Regions from separate parts of the Paenibacillus sp. J31R30 genome, predicted to be linked through region 3. Evidence: riboswitches for the same ligand, from Rfam matches in the RefSeq annotation. Region 3 holds a riboswitch; each other region holds the start of a gene.
The links. Region 3 has a riboswitch for cyclic di-AMP ahead of AC58QO_RS31710 (C40 family peptidase). Riboswitches for the same ligand answer to the same signal wherever they lie in the genome.
Positions count from the first base shown of each region.

Region 1: linked by a shared signal. The riboswitch ahead of AC58QO_RS21910 (ABC transporter ATP-binding protein) and the one ahead of AC58QO_RS31710 (C40 family peptidase) in region 3 are both predicted to bind cyclic di-AMP.
Region 2: linked by a shared signal. The riboswitch ahead of AC58QO_RS18880 (C40 family peptidase) and the one ahead of AC58QO_RS31710 (C40 family peptidase) in region 3 are both predicted to bind cyclic di-AMP.
Region 4: linked by a shared signal. The riboswitch ahead of AC58QO_RS23180 (stalk domain-containing protein) and the one ahead of AC58QO_RS31710 (C40 family peptidase) in region 3 are both predicted to bind cyclic di-AMP.

Region 1 covers NZ_JCAUAV010000007.1:17,838-22,300, forward strand. The annotation lists gene AC58QO_RS21900 (beta-galactosidase) at 1-36, opposite strand, end outside; gene AC58QO_RS21905 (AraC family transcriptional regulator) at 179-1,009, shown strand; cyclic di-AMP (ydaO/yuaA leader) riboswitch at 1,163-1,327, shown strand; gene AC58QO_RS21910 (ABC transporter ATP-binding protein) at 1,431-2,315, shown strand; gene AC58QO_RS21915 (ABC transporter permease subunit) at 2,322-3,119, shown strand; gene AC58QO_RS21920 (ABC transporter permease subunit) at 3,147-3,941, shown strand; gene AC58QO_RS21925 (SRPBCC family protein) at 4,105-4,463, opposite strand, start outside.
Region 2 covers NZ_JCAUAV010000005.1:25,775-30,237, reverse strand. The annotation lists gene AC58QO_RS18900 (methyltransferase domain-containing protein) at 1-356, shown strand, start outside; gene AC58QO_RS18895 (YdeI/OmpD-associated family protein) at 386-835, shown strand; gene sugE (quaternary ammonium compound efflux SMR transporter SugE) at 850-1,170, opposite strand; guanidine-I (ykkC/yxkD leader) riboswitch at 1,257-1,359, opposite strand; gene AC58QO_RS18885 (MSMEG_1061 family FMN-dependent PPOX-type flavoprotein) at 1,425-2,036, opposite strand; gene AC58QO_RS18880 (C40 family peptidase) at 2,184-2,654, opposite strand; cyclic di-AMP (ydaO/yuaA leader) riboswitch at 2,658-2,796, opposite strand; gene AC58QO_RS18875 (hypothetical protein) at 2,965-3,783, opposite strand; gene AC58QO_RS18870 (M1 family metallopeptidase) at 3,867-4,463, opposite strand, start outside.
Region 3 covers NZ_JCAUAV010000020.1:4,712-9,174, reverse strand. The annotation lists gene AC58QO_RS31725 (ABC transporter ATP-binding protein) at 1-175, opposite strand, end outside; gene yyaC (spore protease YyaC) at 243-776, opposite strand; gene AC58QO_RS31715 (hypothetical protein) at 956-1,615, opposite strand; gene AC58QO_RS31710 (C40 family peptidase) at 1,802-2,677, opposite strand; cyclic di-AMP (ydaO/yuaA leader) riboswitch at 2,680-2,842, opposite strand; gene AC58QO_RS31705 (GNAT family N-acetyltransferase) at 2,969-3,475, opposite strand; gene AC58QO_RS31700 (acetylxylan esterase) at 3,534-4,463, opposite strand, start outside.
Region 4 covers NZ_JCAUAV010000008.1:20,857-25,319, reverse strand. The annotation lists gene AC58QO_RS23195 (sensor histidine kinase) at 1-634, opposite strand, end outside; gene liaF (cell wall-active antibiotics response protein LiaF) at 659-1,321, opposite strand; gene AC58QO_RS23185 (PspA/IM30 family protein) at 1,456-2,121, opposite strand; cyclic di-AMP (ydaO/yuaA leader) riboswitch at 2,275-2,426, shown strand; gene AC58QO_RS23180 (stalk domain-containing protein) at 2,431-3,222, shown strand; gene AC58QO_RS23175 (YjcZ family sporulation protein) at 3,380-3,484, shown strand; gene eutC (ethanolamine ammonia-lyase subunit EutC) at 3,565-4,257, opposite strand; gene AC58QO_RS23165 (ethanolamine ammonia-lyase subunit EutB) at 4,262-4,463, opposite strand, start outside.

The DNA.
Region 1 (4,463 bases), on a different contig from region 3:
TAGATCAAATTTGTCTCCCGGAATGGTCTTTTCCATAAGTAACAACATCCTCGTTTCTATTGACATAGTAATTTATTGTTATTTAAAATCCTTTATGTACTCATTATATTTCTTTATAATATTATGTATATATTAACATTTTGCACCATGTATCAGATTCTTGCGTTTTGGAGGACATATGAAAATCCACTATGTATTACCGGAGCCTATGTACAAACACTACACGGTGTATCCGGATATGATTGGTCAATATGCGGAATTCCCCGAACATCAGGAGCGGCGGTTTAAGGGGCAGCTGCAACAAGCCAATTTGCATATCGTGCTAAGCGGTAAAGGCTATATTAAAGTGAACGGGAAGGAATTCTGTCTGGAAGCAGGACAGGGCTTCTATTACGGGGCGGGTCTCGAGCAGGAGTATCGAGCAGATCCGAATGATCCTTGGCAAGTATTCTGGGTACACCTTGCAGGTGAGGGACTCGACAGGCTGTTGAACGATCAAGGCACTTCAGCTGTGTGGTTGTTTACGTATGGTGATTTACCCAAGCTCCAACAACTGACCGAGGGCTTACTGGAGCTAGCATCCCCTATTGATCGGAACGAGGTGCAATTGGCTGTAAAGCTCTATGAACTGCTTGCTGAGCTTGCCTTACGTGCGGAGACACATGGAACAGCAACCATACTGGATAAGCGAGCACGGATGAGAGAAGTTGCGGAGTATATTCGTACGCACTGCACGAAGCCGCTAGCGCTTCTGCTAATGGCCGAGCAGGCAGGCTTCAGTACCTATTATTTTAGTCGGATGTTTCACGAGGTGATGGGGCGGACTCCGATGGAGTGGCTATTTGAATGTCGTCTTGTTGTAGCCAAGCAACTGCTCATGTCTACCGAATGGACCATTAAGCAAGTGGCCGAGCATATCGGCTTTTCCCAGAGCAGCTACTTTATTGCGCGCTTCCGTGAGCATATCGGATTGACTCCACAGGAGTATCGGCGGTTGTATAACACGTAATAAGTAGCAAAGTATGGGATAATCAACGTCACCATTTGATGAATGCGCTTTCATTGACTGCCAAAGTCAAATAAGCAAGAATTAAAGGCGAATCTACGTTTTACATTCGATAGAGAACGGCGTAAGATTCATTACGACAAGTTGATTTATTGTAAAATTAAACCACTTAATTCCCATTAGGGAAACGGGGGAACCAATCGAAGCCGTATAAGCAACAGATGGCTTCATGGGGTGAATCCTGATGCTCGCAAGCATTAGGTAGGACGCTCTCAAGTCCGAATCCGACAGCTAACCTCGTAGTGCATTGAGAGAGAACCGCACACTCGCCTTCTTATGTAAAGAAGCCCGAGCGTAGAGATTCTCTATGCTTAGGGCTTCTTTTTGCTTGCTTTTAACCTTATAAATTTGAGGAGGCCTTTCCATGCATGCCATTGAAATCAATAATTTGACCAAAACCTATGGGAATGCAAGAGGCATAACCGATGTTAGTTTTACGATCGAAGAAGGGGAGATTTTTGGGTTTATTGGACCGAATGGGGCTGGGAAATCAACCACGATTCGAACGCTGCTGTCTCTAATTTTTCCAACAAGCGGCAGTGCTAAGATTTTCGGGAAAGACTGCATCCAGTTTGCGCCAGAAATTAAGAAGGAAATCGGCTATTTACCGTCCGAAGTTTTTTATTATGACAACATGAAAGTGATCGACCTACTCAAGTATTCGGCCAGCTTTTACAAGAAAGATTGCACCAAAAGAATCAAAGAGCTTGCTGAGATCATGGATCTAGACGTTACGAAGAAGATTGATGATCTGTCTTTGGGAAACAAGAAGAAAGTGGGCATCGTTCAAGGGCTTCTCCACGATCCTAAGCTCATTATCCTGGATGAACCGACAAGTGGACTGGATCCGCTCATGCAGCAGAAGTTTTTCGAATTGCTCGAACAACAGAATAAAAGGGGAGCTACGATTCTTTTTTCCTCTCACATCTTGAGTGAAGTGCAAAGACTATGTGATCGAGTCGCGATTATTAAGGAAGGCAGGATTGTGACGGTTGAGAAGATCAGCACGTTAAAAGAAAACAATTTTAAGCGTTTTAAAATTGATACTGCGCAAACACTCGACCCTAATTTTTTCAAAATGACCGGGGTCAACAACATTGATGTCCAAGGACAGACAACCAGCTTCTTATTTAAAGGCAACATTAATCAAGTGATGCGAAAAATTGCTGAGATTGAAATTGATAATTTGTGGATCGAAGAGCCTGATCTAGAGGAGATCTTTATGCACTACTATGAGAAGGAGGCGTAAAGAGGGATGAATATATTTCTTCATGAATTGAGAGCTTATCGGAAATCCACGATCACGTGGACGTGCTCCTTAATTGCTGTCATCGTCTTATTCTTATCCCTTTTTCCTTCCGTCTCTAAGGATTTTGCTGAATTTTCTTCCGTTCTAGAGGGGTATCCCGAAGGGGTCAGGAAAGCGCTGGGTATTGAAATCGAGACCTTTGGTACCTTACTTGGATTCTATATGTATATCTTTATGTACATTACGCTTTGCGGAGCCATTCAAGCCATGGTTCTGGGAACGTCGATACTCTCCAAGGAAGTTCGTGAGAAAACAGCAGACTTTCTTCTTACGAAACCCGTAACACGTACGAAAATATTGACTTCCAAGCTATTAGCGGCAGTCGCTTCATTAGTGATCACGAGTGTGATCTATATAATTGCAGCCTATCTGATGGCGCTTCAAGTAAAAACGGTTGATTTCGACGTGAACGTATTTCTATTGATTTCATTCACATTACTGTTTATCCAGCTGATGTTTCTGGCGATAGGATTCATCGTTTCAGTCGTGTTTTCTAAAATAAAAGCCGTCTTATCCGTCAGTCTTGGTACGGTGTTTGCCTTTTTCGTGATCGGGATGATCGTTGCTGTAGATGGGGAGGGAGCCAAACGTTATTTCTCGCCATTTAAATACTTCAACGGGAAATACATGCTTGCGCATGCCAGCTATGAAGCATCTTATGTCATTGCAGCCATCGCGATTATCGGCGTTTCGATTGCGGCCAGCTACTTCATCTACACGAAAAAGGATGTTCATGCCGTATAACATGAGGGTGAAAGGAGGGGACAGCATTTGAATATTTTCTGGCGAGAAATGAAGACATTTCGAAAATCGATGATTTTTTGGAGCCTAGGACTCATTTTTCTAGTAGTAAGTGGCATGAACAAGTATCAAGCAACGGCAGCGAACGGTCAGATTAATGATCTGATGGCAGAAATGCCGAAGTCCCTCCAGGTTATTATGGGAGCAGGCGCGTTGGATTTATCGAAGGCTAGCGGCTATTTCGGTATCCTGGTGCTCTATTTCCTTTTGATGGCAACGATACATGCGACTATGCTTGGTGCTAATATCATCGCGAAAGAGGAGCGGGACAAGACGGCGGAGTTTTTATTCGTGAAGCCTTTATCCAGACATGGAATCATCACGTATAAACTGTTAAGCGCTTTAGTGAACATTCTTATTTTTAATCTCGTGTCATGGATTTCGAGTCTGTTGATTGTAGGGGCTTACAGCAAAGGGGAGGCCGTAAATGGGGATATCACCATCGTCATGGTGGGTATGTTTATTCTACAGCTGATCTACCTGGTCATTGGAACTTCCATTGCAGCCGTTTATAAAAATGCCAAAAAGGCAGCCTCTTTGTCAACAGGCATCATGCTCTTCACGTTCATATTATCGATTGCCATTGACTTCAACGATAAGCTGACATTCTTGAAATATGTAACTCCATTTAAATATTATGAAGCGAAAAATGTCATGTATGGCGGTGGATTCGATGCCGTGTATGTCCTGATTTCTACAATCGTAATTGTAGGACTTACGATTGTCACGTACGTCTCCTTTAAAAGAAGAGATTTGCACGTATAGTGAGATTCTGCCTAGGACTTCTATTTAACGTGCTTATTTGTAGTAAAAAAACCACTCCCGATAAAATGGAGTGGTTTTTTTTAGGACTACTATTCTACTCCAAGCCGATCTACGTTTAATTCGTTGGCTTCTGGAGCTGTTTTTTGTGTTCTCTCGCTAGAAGTCACTCCCACAATTTGCCCAGGTTATCCAGCATCACTCTGGTGCCGTGTTCGCGCTGAGCCGGTGAATCGTGGCCGTCTAGGAAGACGCCTTGTTCAGTGAAAATCAACTTCGTACCAGCGCCCTCTGACTTGAACTCGACGGTTGTCACGGAAATCGACATCCGCTTATCGTCCATATCCAACGTGTAGGCATATACAATACGCTCGTTCGGTACAATGTCATGGTACCGGGCATCGAAGGTGAATATCGGTCCGTCGGGAGGACCTCCTTGACTTCTTTCCGCACCGCCGACACGGAAGTCGAATTCATCCGGTTTCGAAAACCATTGCTCTTTCAGCTTGGGATCCGCCCAAGTGG
Region 2 (4,463 bases), on a different contig from region 3:
AGCTCTCGGAGGTACGAGGAGAGTTTGATTATGGGCTGGCGAATTTCTGGTTTTCGCATATACCGCGCAATCGGATCGACAGCTTTTTACAAGGCTTCCATGAAAGATTGGGCAGCGGTGCGCAGGTTTTTATCGCGGATAACGTGTATGTACCTGGAAGAGGCGGCGAGCTCATCACTTATGCGGATAGTGAAGACACCTACAAAAGACGCGAACTAGCCGACGGCTCCAAGCACGAAATTCTCAAGAACTATTTTAGCTACGAAGAGCTGAATGACATCTTTCGACCGCTATCGCAACACTTGCGGATATTCGTGGGGGGCAGCATCTGGTACGTGAGCTATACGATCAAATAATCCACACTATTCCGTAGGAGGCATCGACCATGAGTGTAACGTTCCATACGACCATTATGAAAGCACACAATAAGAATGCTACTGGGATTTCTATTCCCGAAGAGGTCATGACCACGTTAGCGGGAGGCAAAAAGCCAAGCGTTTCCGTGACCATGAACGGTTACACATATCGCACAACAATCGCGGTGATGGGGGGAGAATATCTGATTCCGCTCAGTGAAGCCCACAGACAAGCCTCTGGCTTGAAGGCCGATGACCCCGTCGAGGTCACATTGGCGCTGGATCTCGCCCCTCGGACGGTAGAGGTCCCAGCCGATCTTCAAGCCGCTTTGTCTGAAGCAGAAGGTGCCGCTCAGCGATTTGAAGCACTGGCTTTTTCCAAGCGCAAAGAATTCGTCCGACAGGTCGAGGACGCGAAAACGCAAGAGACACGCCTCCGCCGGATTGCCAATGTTGTTACGCAGATGAGCGAGGTGTAAGAGCCTAACACTACTTAGTGCCCCGACGTGAATTTCAGCCCGAGTACACCGACCAAAATCAATACCATAAACAAGATACGAATTAAGCTGATCGGTTCATTGAGGAAAAGTGTGCCAATGATAATCGCGCCGACAGCACCGATTCCGGTCCATGCGGCATAAGCCGTTCCGATGGGCAAGGTTTTCGTGGCTGAAGCTAAGAAATAAAAGCTAACGATCATCCCGAGAATCGTGATAATCGTGGGAACGAGCCGTGTAAATCCGTTGGAAAATTTCAATGAGATGGCCCACACCACCTCGAAAACACCTGCAATGACCAGGTATAACCATGCCATTATGAACACTCCTTCATGTAAGTATTATGTCGTCAGTGCCACAAAAAAAACAAAGAAAAGCCCGGGAATATCGCACTGCTGCGATAGACTCCCGGGCTTTTCTCCCTCCGTGACCACAGCGTATCCGCTGTGTGTTTTCCCTTGGACCAGCCGGCGAACATGCGCCGCGGAACCCTAGAAAACGACATGCCGTTATTATAGGATGGCTCACATGCTATGTCAAGTTACACTTTTTGGCTATTTGCTCATTAAGCCTAATCCTCCAACGCAATCCCGTTCAACGCGACATGCGCGCGGAACATATCCATGCCGTCCGGCTGTTCCTGCTCAGGTACCCATGTAGCGGGATCCCAAATCTTCGACAGCTTGAGCGCGCGGCTGCAATGCACGAAGCATTCTTGCACCTCGACGCCGACAGCGGCGATCGGTGACTTCCCGTTTAGCTGCATGGTCGACAGCAGCTCCTCGTCCTTCGTCAACCAAGCGCGGCCATTGACGCGGAGCACCATCTCGACGCCTGGGATGATGAACAGGAGACCGACTTCCGGGTTGGTCAGCAGATTTTGCATCGAGTCTAGTCGGCGATTGCCAAGTCTTTCTGGGAAGACGAGGCGGCGTTCATCCACAACCCGTACGAATCCTGCGGCATCCCCGCGGGGAGACACATCGCTCGAGCCGTTAGCATTCGACGTAGAGAAGAAGAATAATGGCGATTTTGCAATGAACGCACGTGCGTGCTCGTCGATTTGATTAATAACCTTATGTTGAACCGCAGGATGAGGCTCCCCAATAACGGCTCTAATCTCATCGATGGATCGTATAATACCGGGAAATGGGGGTGATGTACTATTTTGTGAAGTGTCCATACTAGCCAATCCTTCCTCAAAGCCCATGGGCTATTACTTATCTTTGTTTTACTCATCTTGTGGCCGATACACACGTTCAAATGAATGAAGCCCTGCAAGCCGCTCTTACGAGCAAAGCTTGCAGGGCTTCATTCTGTGCCGAGAACATTACTTGGATTCAGCAGTTAGTTGATTGTAGATATCATCCCACAGAACACGTCTGGCGGATACATATCGCTTCGCATAATAGGATTCGCTCAACTTATTCTTCACAACACCTTGATTCGTAGCGGAGTGAACGAATTCACCGTCTCCGAGGTACATACCTACATGAGAGATACCGCTGCCATCCGTGTTGAAAAATACAAGATCGCCCTTACGAAGATCTTTTTTGTCAACCCAGTAGCCTTCGCCGTTTTGTGATTTGGAGCTGTGTGGAAGATCGATGCCGAATTCGCCGAATAAGTAGGACGTGAAACCAGAGCAATCGAATCCTTTGGTTGTCGTTCCTGCCCATCTGTAAGGCGTTCCTACAAGCTCGTCTACCGCTTTATCCATATCGGATGCCGCGAAAACGCTTCCTACACTAACACTCAAAAACAAAACAAGACTAAAAACAAGACCAACAAATTTCTTCAACTGCTTGTCTCCTTCCGGTGCCTACGAGGTTAGCTGGAGGGTTCGGTTGAAGGTTCCCTATGATCCCTGTCTTGCAAGATCAATTCACCCGGAGTGGTTCCCCCGTTTCCCCATAAACTGAGGAATTCGGCATGAAATATTTGGTTTTTTGATGCTAGTCCTTGTAATTCGTCATAAAGAATGAAATTCCTCTTTTAAGTTTAAAAATTAGGCTAAAAATAAGTGGAATAGTTCGGAAAAAAGACAAAAAAAAGCCCCTTTCTCAAGGAGAAGGGGGAGAATGTTTGCCTATTCGCTGTTTTGCTGGATATTAATTGGATATTTTGGCTGAAAGTAGCTGATATTGGGAAGAAATGCCCCAGATTTGGATGAAAATGTGAAAAAGTGGGTACAGCTGATAAATGATTAGCGCTACCAGACCTGCCCACAAGTAGGTGGCTGTGACCGTGACACCTGCCAATAGTCCTGCGAAAAGTAAGAGGGTAATGGCAAGTCCGACAATCGGCAGCGAATATCGAAAGAAAGAGATGACTGTCGATGTGATCCCTAACTTGGCTGCGATCGCGAATTGGACATACATAAACAGAAGCTGCAGGAGAAATCCGTAGACCAGTAAACTGAGAATCCAGGGCAGAAGCTTGAGAACAACCTGCTCATAGGAGCTGCTATGCCCTAGAATATACGTAGCTTTCGGGAAAATCCAGATCAGTGGAAGCAGGGTAAATGCGATCCGGATCAGATACACAAGCAGGAAAGGGAGCATGAGCTCCTTCATCCCGCGAAAGAAACGGTAGCCAGCATTCTGGTGAGCGTGCGTGAGCGAATAGTAAACACCGCCATTTAAGAGGGGCGTTAGCAGCATGCGGGCGCATAAGAGAGCAGCGAGCCACCAGAGATAAGAATAGCTAAGATCAGTTTTGAGTAATTGAAACTGGCCTTCTGCTAGAAAGATTTGCAAAGCCTGCTTGGGCTGCTCAGCACCAGGGAATCGATGCATGAGGGGGACGAGTATTCCCTGCACTAGCTTATACAAGAGAATACCCCAACCCATTTGATACAGGAACAAAATAATGGTGGCAAAAGGCTGCGCCATAGCTGCCCTGAAGCCGGATTTGATATAGGTGGCCAACGAGGGTCCCTCCTTAAAGTTTTCGTTAGAAAACTGGCTTCGTAAGCATACGCTGAGTTTGTCATAAGACGTAAGCCATGTCCTTACCAGGCGACTGAGCCGAATATGGCTTGCAGGAGTTGAATAATGCCGAGATTCCACCGGATTTGCCACTTTGTATTTAATTGTGTTTGATAAAAGTTGTTGATGTGCTTATTTTCGAGTATGAGCGTGTATTTGGGATCAATGCGCACCCAGTCGACAGGGGACGTATGCGATAATTTGAACTCGATGCTGCCTTCCTTGCCATCCCATGTTTTATCAAGCGTTGTGCCATCTGCAAAATGGAACTGAATCGGCACCTCCGGCGAGTTGCCGCCATGTTTAACAATGCGAACTGTACTTTCGTAAGTCTCGGATCCCTTAGTGCCCTGAGGCCGAACGTTGACACTCGCGACGGAATAATCCATCATCATATCGCCGTACACATACTGATTGAAGAAGTCATCCCATTTCGTTTTGCTGACATCCTCCACAACCTGTTGGAAGTCCTTCGTCGAGGGATGCTTGAATTGCCATCTTTGGAAATAGGTTTTCATAATTTTATCCATGACTTTGGTTCCGACCTGCTGCTCAATCGCCTTTAGTACGAGCTTGCCGCGTGTGTACACATTTTCCGCATACTGATCATGTCCTGTGTA
Region 3 (4,463 bases):
CAATAATTTCCTTCATTACTAAGGGAGGGACTAACCCGATCACTGCCGCAAGCAGCGCCAAGCCGATAATCACCAAGAGCTGTCCCCAATACCTTTTGAACAAAAACAAAATCCTGCGTATCGATACATCCTTCAACTTCGCCTTCGGACGATTCCGGTCGGAAAGCCGCCCCATTCCCCCTGGTCCACCTGGTCCTATCACTCACTTATCACTCCGATCTTTCCTCTTTGTTGCCCCTCAGCTACAAAGGAATTGCATAGGTAATGGCACTTGTTACTTCGTCCGCCATTTTAATCACATGATATAACGAAGTCGTTTGCAGTACATTATACTGTCTAGGTCCATCCACATTCACGATCGCCGCAATCGTGTAATCACCAATGGGTGGCAGTACCTTCCCCACTGATTTTCCAGGAGCCAAAGGCTGATTCGACAACTGATACAAACCAACACTCAATTTTTGCCCCAAACAAGCATCTATCGCAATAACCACGACATTCGGTGGAATTTCCTGCAAACGCAACGCCAAATTACTGGCATCACAGGGTGCCGCCAACGTTCCAATGACATATGGATATCCAAGCTCTGCAAGTTTACTACCGACAATCGGTCCCAGAGAATCGCCTGTTGAACGATCTGTTCCAATACAAACAAAGGCCAGCCTCTGAGGATCCAGCTCATTGCTCAAGGCAATCTTTTGCAGATACTGTCCTAACTCCTGACCATTCACCTTTTTCCAAAACTGCTCCTGCAGCTCTATGGGGTCTTTCTCCATTTTCGCCTCCCTTTCAGGCATGTACACATCTCGCTTCACCTGATGAATAATATTTTCTATTCTTTCATATGGAGGTGGCACATGTCCACTTAAGCACTTCATTTGCGCACACCAAATAAGCGTTACTCAACAGAGCAAAGCCTATTCATTGCTGCTTGATTGTACTGATCAGTCAACAACTAATGAACACGGTTCATCCGCACAATTCGATAATAGAGCTGCCCGCTTACCTCTTGCTCCACTTCCAGATAGCCTTCCGTATGGACATAATCACCCAACATATAGGTGGAAGCGTCTGCAGAATCGGCATGTGTAAGAAAGAGTAGTGCTACTTTATCATCTCCAACTACAAATCCAACCTGATCCTTCACCTGAAACTTCTCAAGAATTTTGCCATGGTGGGATCTCACGATATGATGAAACCGCCAAGTCCCTTCCTCATTCACGATAAAATAAAGCACACGATTTCGATGCGCATTGCTAAACTCTCGCGTCACACCGATCATACACACCTTCTCACCAATGCGTAAATACTCATCGATGATGTACGATTTCAGTCGCAAGCGGTTTGTATTTTTGCTATGAATATACGCTTCCATCTCATCTATGGAGCGCTGATCCTTCGGATCCTGCTTGGTCGCGTAGAATACTTCTTTAATAAACGTATCCGTTTGGAATTGCCTTGCCCCTTTGAAATGGTTATAGGTTTGAAAAAAATGCCCAATCACTTTCCGGATATCTTCCGGTATGGCAGGACCCGTTTCTACGCTATACATGCGATCTGCTCGACCCGACAATTTAATTTTATGAAACCAGCTTTTCAAGACACTAACTTGCATGTCGCACGCGTCACCTACTTTCTTCCAACCATTTTTCCATTATAGGCTATTATTCTCAAAAATTCGATAAAAATCGCAGATATTCGAGCAAAAAAAGAGCATCTGCCCGCCATGCTTCCCATTGTGAAAGACATGACGAACATATGCTCTTGAACAACCTTGCTGTTACTTGTGTTAGTCGTTGGCTTAAAGAACGCGTTTTGCGCCTACATATCTGGAGCTCCAGTAAGAGCTAGCGAGACTATCGACCACTACACCTCTGGACGTCGTTGAGGAAATGAATTGATTATTTCCCACATAGATGCCCACATGATTGACGATGCCTGAAGCAAAGAATACAAGATCTCCTTCTTTTAAATCCGTCACTCTTGCACCCGCTTGATCATACATCTGCACAGAGGTGCGCGGCAATTCGATGCCTTTGGCCTCGTACACATAGCGAACGAATCCAGAGCAATCGAAGCCCTTGGGTGTAGTTCCACCCCATCGGTAAGGCGTTCCTTTAAAAGTCGTAGCTGCTTGGATAATTTGAGCCGATACGCTTGGCTGAACGACCTTTGCTGCTGGTGGCGGTGCAATCCAAGCTGGCTTGTGGGACTTACCGTCCTCTTCCACGATGGCGATTTTATTCGCATCATTCCACGCAATTGCAGATCCAAACGTCTCTGTTACAAAACGCAAAGGAACGTACGTGCTTCCCTTAACCAACGTCGGACTGCTCTCTAATTCAACCAACTTACTGTTGACAACCGCTTGCTCTTCGTCCGTTGTTAGTTGAATCGCCTGCTCCTCGTTCTTCAACGTAACGACAACTTCATCGCCTTGCTTCGCCCAGCCCACTTGATAGCCTAACTTCTCCGACAGTACGCGCAATGGCACCTGTAGTGTACCTTCCGTGTCAATAAACGGCTGTACCTCAGGGAATTGCACCAATTCGTCATTGACTTGAACCTTCACCGAAGAGGTGTCTGTCGACGCTTGTGCTGATGGAGCGTTGAACATGGAGATGGCTGCACCCACAAGAACGCATGAGCAAATAACACTTTTTGTAAAAAGTTTCAAAACATTGTCCTCCTTGAAGCCTCCGAGGTTAGTTGACGGGTTCGGGAAGAGGTTTTCCCTAGTGCGCTCCATTAGCCTAAGACTAACTGAGCATCCATTCACCCCAAGTAAAGAAGTCCCCCGTACCGGAGCTTTTGATGCTCCGCGATTCGGCATTTTTTGTCTATGTTAGACTAGCATAGTTCGTTTTGGCCTGACAACCTTTGCGCGGTGGTAAGTGTTTCCTTTTCGAGCTGTGACACATGAACAAAAGCACCTCCAGAGATTATTGACCCTGGGGCGCCCTTATATTTACTGCCTATATACCTCTGCGTACAGAGTGTTCTTGCAGGGCCTAAAATCTTTTTCCGTCAGCGGACGAGGATAACTCATGATGTGGAGAGGTAATTCCGGTTGCCCTTCTCTGAGAGGAGGCTGCGCATAAGGAAATAGGTTCAAATGAAAGCCGCACCGCTCATAAAATTCAATTCTCCGCTTGGCATCTGACGTATTCGGCGGCTCGACTTCAAGTACGATAGGCGTTGCAGCGCTGCCCATATAAGTCGTCAGCATACGTTTGCCTACCCCTCCGCCCCGAATCGCGGTATGGACTGCGATATGCTCCACAAATCGGAACGTTCCGAAGTTCCAACTTGCCAAAAAGCCAAGCAATTGTCCCTGAGCATCTCTCTCGACATCAATTCGGTAGTTAGGATGAGCTAGGAGCGCTCGCTGCCCTTCATATGTTCTTATCTCCGTCACAGGAAAAGCGGATTCCATCAGTTCGAATACATCTTCAAATGAATCAACTAACTCCATCGTTGGCATCTCCTTTCCTAGTAGGGTATCCAACATTACCTTCTGAACATGCAATACCTTACCATTTTGAGAAAAAAGCATGTGCCGCAGTATGAAAGCCCCCTGGTAACGCATGTCCCATGAATGGGTGAACCTCAATCGATTTATTCTCAGACGAGATCCGATTATAGGCAGCAAAAATAGTCTCAGGCAAGCAGGTCAAATCCTTCAGACCTACACTCACATGTACGGGCTGCCCAATACGATCCCCTAAGTTCATAATATCAAAATAGGATAATGTCTTCAGAACGTCCGACAAGCGGTCTGGGAATCTTGTAACGAAATCAGCAGCCTCACTAAGGGAGCTGACGGATTGCAAAATGCCCATATCCATATGACATAGATTAGGCACATGGGCAACTACTGCTCGAATGCGCTTCTCGAGTGCAGCTATGAGCAGCGCAAGTCCGCCACCTTGGCTTCCACCGAAAACGAATACCCGTTCATTGTCGATTTCAGGCTGCTCCATAGCACAACGCACAGCGCGTAGTGAATCAATCGCGACCGCGCGATAATAGCTCTTCTCTGCATCCAGGATACCCTGTGTAATCCAACCTTTCGTCATTCCGTACTCCTGAGGCAGCGTGTTCCCGCTATCTCCACCTTGCCCGCGTACATCAACCGCAAGAACCGCATACCCCATAAGCAACCAAGCTGCATGATCTTCGGGTTTTCCCTTTGAGCCCGTGTAGCCGGGGAACGTGACAACACAGGGAGCCTTCTTGAGGCTAGATTCCGCATGAGGCAGCATCAGCCAGGCATGGATGGGTGTCCCTTCAGCGCCCTCTAATACAATTTTGTTAACTACCGCTTGTACGAAAGGAGCTTCCACCTGCTCCCTCGTATAGGATATCTTGCGAGTTGCCTCCTCGCATGTCCTCACCCAGAATGCAGCCAGATCAGCAGGCGCCGTTAGCTCCGGCCGAAACTGATGCAACCCCTGAATACG
Region 4 (4,463 bases), on a different contig from region 3:
AATGCAGCAATAAGGCTCTCATTTCGGATTGTGCGACAGACGCCATTTCTTCAATCAGATGAATTTGCCGCTTCGCTTTCTCGAAATCCTTATCCAGCGTACGTCCTACGGCTGTTGCTGTCATCGAGATCGCGAACAATTGCTGGCTTACCGCATCATGCAGCTCGCGTGCCAAACGCTGACGCTCTTCAATGACTGCAGTAAGCTTAGCTTTCTCAGTAAGCTCAGCGTTACTATTCGACAATCGTTGGAGAGAGGTTACCTGCTCTTCCCATCGCTTCATAATTCGACTGAGTTGTTCACCTAAACGCCCGATCTCATCATCGTCTCCGTTTTGGAAGCCTTCTCGGGCAAATGTTCCTTTTTCTAATAAAATCATTGTCTCCATCATCGGCTCAAGTCTGCGAGTCACCTTCGAGCTGTTCCAGTAACCGAACACCGCCCCAATCACACCTAGAATCGATAAAGCCATGAACGAGAATTTGACACCCTGCTGCCAGCTGGCAAAGGGCTCGATCAAATGTCTTGAATTCAAGAAATATAGCATAGCGCCGAAAACAGCGAAGCTAAAGAGGATCGATTCCCCCATGCTGCGCCATATCATATTCGTTAAACGTCTCTTGTAGCCGTCCACTTGGTGATGTACCCCCTCCAGCCGTTACAATACTTTAACCTTGATATCTCCTACGATGAAAGAGAGCACGAGTTTCACCCGATGGTCGCAATGTTGGTAATTCTCTGATTGCCATACCACTTTATTCATCACACCTGCCTCACGTTGCTCGGCTACATGAAGCTGACCAAACATCACGGAAGCTGTAACGGAAACGCCAATATCATCGGGTATCTTTATATCAATATCTCCTACAACGCCCTGTAGGATGACTGTTGTTTCCTTTTGTTCTAGAATCGCCAGCGAGAGATCAATGTACGTTTCTCCCACCAAGTACCATGTCGAGGTATTCCGTAGAATCCAAGGCTCTCGGCCGAGGCGTATGCTGTCTACAATCTTTTGCTTTTGTGTATATGTCTCATCCTTATGAACCTGCTTGGATCGAATGAAAAATAAACCTAATGAAATCAACACAACCGAAATGGCAATTGTAACATGATCACCAAATAAAATGACGGCACCGATCCCCATCAGCACATAACCCTTGCGTTCTTTGCGTGAACGAACACGATGAATGCCCAGCAATATAAGGATTATGGCCATAATGGGAAAAAAGCCTACGGTATGATCCAGAAGCAAAAAAACACCGGCTCCAATCAGCACAAGCGCTGTATTCCGGCTGCGGTTATTTTTCGTTTCTTCTCCCATCGATGCACCTCCTCTGGCTGCTGCTCCATGTCTTTCGTTCATACGATTCCTAGCATACCATAAGAATGGACGACCTCCAAGATGCAAATCCTTATCGGACAAGGCTTTGCAATTCATGGAGGTCACGATCATGGCTATTTTTTGCTGCGCGGGTCGTGCTGATTGTGCTGATCTCGCGAGCGCTGCTCTTGCTGCCACTCGTGCTGCAGCTTGCTGCGCAGCGCGCGCAGCTCATGCTGAAGGTTGCCTCCGGCTTCCTTCAGCGTTTCCTTCGACAGGCGGCCCGCCACGCGGAGCCCCTGCAGCGCCTCCCGGCCGAGCTCGCGGCCGGTGACCTCCAGCTCGCGCCATGTGTCGCGAGCCTCTTTGCTGTGCAGCCCGCTGCGCGGCTGCCCAGCCTCGGCTGCGTGCCGGGCACGCTGCTCGCGCAGTTCCTCTGCGAGCGCCAGGCACAAGTCCTGGCTGCTCGCGTACTGCGCGCGATAGTGCTCGCCAGCGGCTTCCTCGCGCAGCTTCTCTTGCAGTGCGAGCCGCGCGAGATCCTCTTCGCCTGCGCGCATCGCCAGCTCGGCTTGCTCGCCGCGCAGCTTCGCCATCTCTTCCGCTCGCGCGATATGGCTGCGCAGCCCAATCGTTGCCTGGAGCGCCTCGTCATAGCGCTCCTCCAGCTTGATTATGGTGCTGTCCTCAAAGGCACCTGGATTCGTTTTCCCGATGGTCTCCTGCCAGACGGTTTCTGCCATTTTGCCAATTCGATCAAATATATTAGTAGGATCAATTTCCCGATTCTTATTGTTCATGTCAATCGCCCCTCATCCTTCATCATACTCCTATCGTAGCTCAATTTCTGGCAGTCTAAAACCGACTATCGACTGTTTTTGAACCTAGACCTAAGTCCAGTATTTTGATCTCGACCATATTTTGGTCGTTGTTTGAGCCTGTCTGCAATGATAAAATATTTGAAGCCGAGTCTGGTGCGTAAATTAGGCACTAGTACGGGGGACGAAATACTTGGGGTGAATATTTGCTTCGGCTTGGAGCAGACTAGGGAGAACCTTCTTCCCGAACCCGTCAACTAACCTCGAAGGCTCATGAAGGAGGATTACCAATTGAATAAGTTTACCAAAGGGTTAACTAGCCTTGCCGTTACACTGTCGGTATTGGCAGGAGGCTTTCTTTCCCCATTTTCGGCTCAAGCAGCTGAAATGGAAGTGAAAGTGCAAGTCAATGATGACCTGATTCATTTCCCAGATGCACAGCCATTTTTGGATGGCAACCACACGACCCAAGTTCCACTTCGGTTCGTAACCGAGAAGCTTGGTTATACCGTGAACTGGCAAAAAGATGGAAATCAAATTAAGGTAACATTAAATAACAACAAACATACGATTACCTTGGTATCCGGGGAAAAAGAAGCCAGCATTGATGATGCACCAGTCGTCTTAGATGGAGCTTCCCAGTTTCAAAATGGGCGCGTTTATGTGCCGCTACGATTTCTTTCCACAGCTGCAGGGGTCCCTGTACAGTGGGATGCTAGCAGCAATATCGCCATTTTAAACAAAGATGGCGGACATCATGCACCTGACTATGACATTTTCGAGTCCACAGCTTATTCAGCAGATCCTTCTGAAAATGGCGGATACGGGGCCTTTGATTACATGGGCAACCCGCTTGCGATCGGCACAGTTGCTGTTGATCCATCCGTAATTCCACTAGGTACGAAACTTTATATTGAAGGTTATTCTTTTAGTGGGCTTCCTCAAGGCGGTATGTACGTGTATGCCACCGATACCGGCGGCGCCATTAAAGGAAAGAGAATGGATATCTTTGTTCCAGGTTCGAGAAAATCCTTAAAAAGCTTCGGCATTCAGAAAATTAAAGTGTATCATATCCCCAATTAATAGTAGACGAAAGCTGCCTTGAGAATTCTCTCAAGCGCAGCTTTTTTCGTGGGTGAATGTTCCTACGGATAGCGGGCATTCGTCCAATCAACGGATATCCCCCGGTCATATGCTATATAGTGTTTAACCCATATCATTGATAACCGGAGGGGATACTATGTCAGCTGTAGGCAGTTGTGGCACGCCAGGATACGGAAGTTCTGCAGGCTTAATTCTTGTTCTTTATGTACTGTTGGTCATCATTCTTGCTACTTTCTACTAAGACTTATACCCCAATGAGCTTTATACAAATAGGCCCGCCTGTTGAAGCATCTAATTAGAGCTTCAGCAGGCGGGCTTCATTTATTTAAAATCGATACCACTTGTTCGTTGTGTCAGGATCTGCTCAAGATGACCTCCAATATAAGCTCCCGCTTCCATGGGAGGTGTTCCGCCGCGATGGATGTTCGAAATGACCATTCGATCCGAATCCGTTCTTCCTGTTCTTGGTTGGTAACACATGTAGGCGCTTAATGATTCCGCTGTTACAAGACCTGGCCTTTCGCCGATAAGCAGCACTAGACATTCTGGTTTCAGCAAATCACCTATGGCATCCATACAGCCTACCCGTCCTCGATTTACATATATCGTTGTTCCCGCCGTTAAACCACGCAATCGTAAGGAATCCAGCAACGCAGGATACAGATCTCGCATGTTTGCTTCTACACTATTTGCACTTAATCCATCAGATACTACGATTTGCACCTGCGGGGAATGCTGACATCTCGCTATGATCTCCTGCTTGCTTTCGTCCTTCAACACCCTGCCCAGCTGGGGACGCTTTAAATATATATCCTTTGAATCCGCACAGGAATCGGTGATAAGCCATCCCATTTCTGTAAGAAAAGTAGGACTCACCTCACTTTGCACGGCATCTACACTGCTTGCATGATCCCAACCAAAGGTTAGTAACTCGCTCGTTAAGGGCCGAGTGCCTGATCGGGAGACACCAATCCGTGCTGGCGTCAGTGCCTTCATTGCCGTAATCTCATCCATCCTCCTAAGCACCTCCTCGCCAAAACAACCTAGGATCACCGGCTAATGAACTAAGCGTACCGTTGGACCATAAGCCCATGTCCTGCATCCAATCTCGAAAGGCAGGTGATGGCGTGCGCCCGAAAAGCTCTCGTAAAGTGGCAATATCATGATAGCCCAGCGATTGATAATTAAGCATGCAGTCATCCGCCATGGGCACACCAATG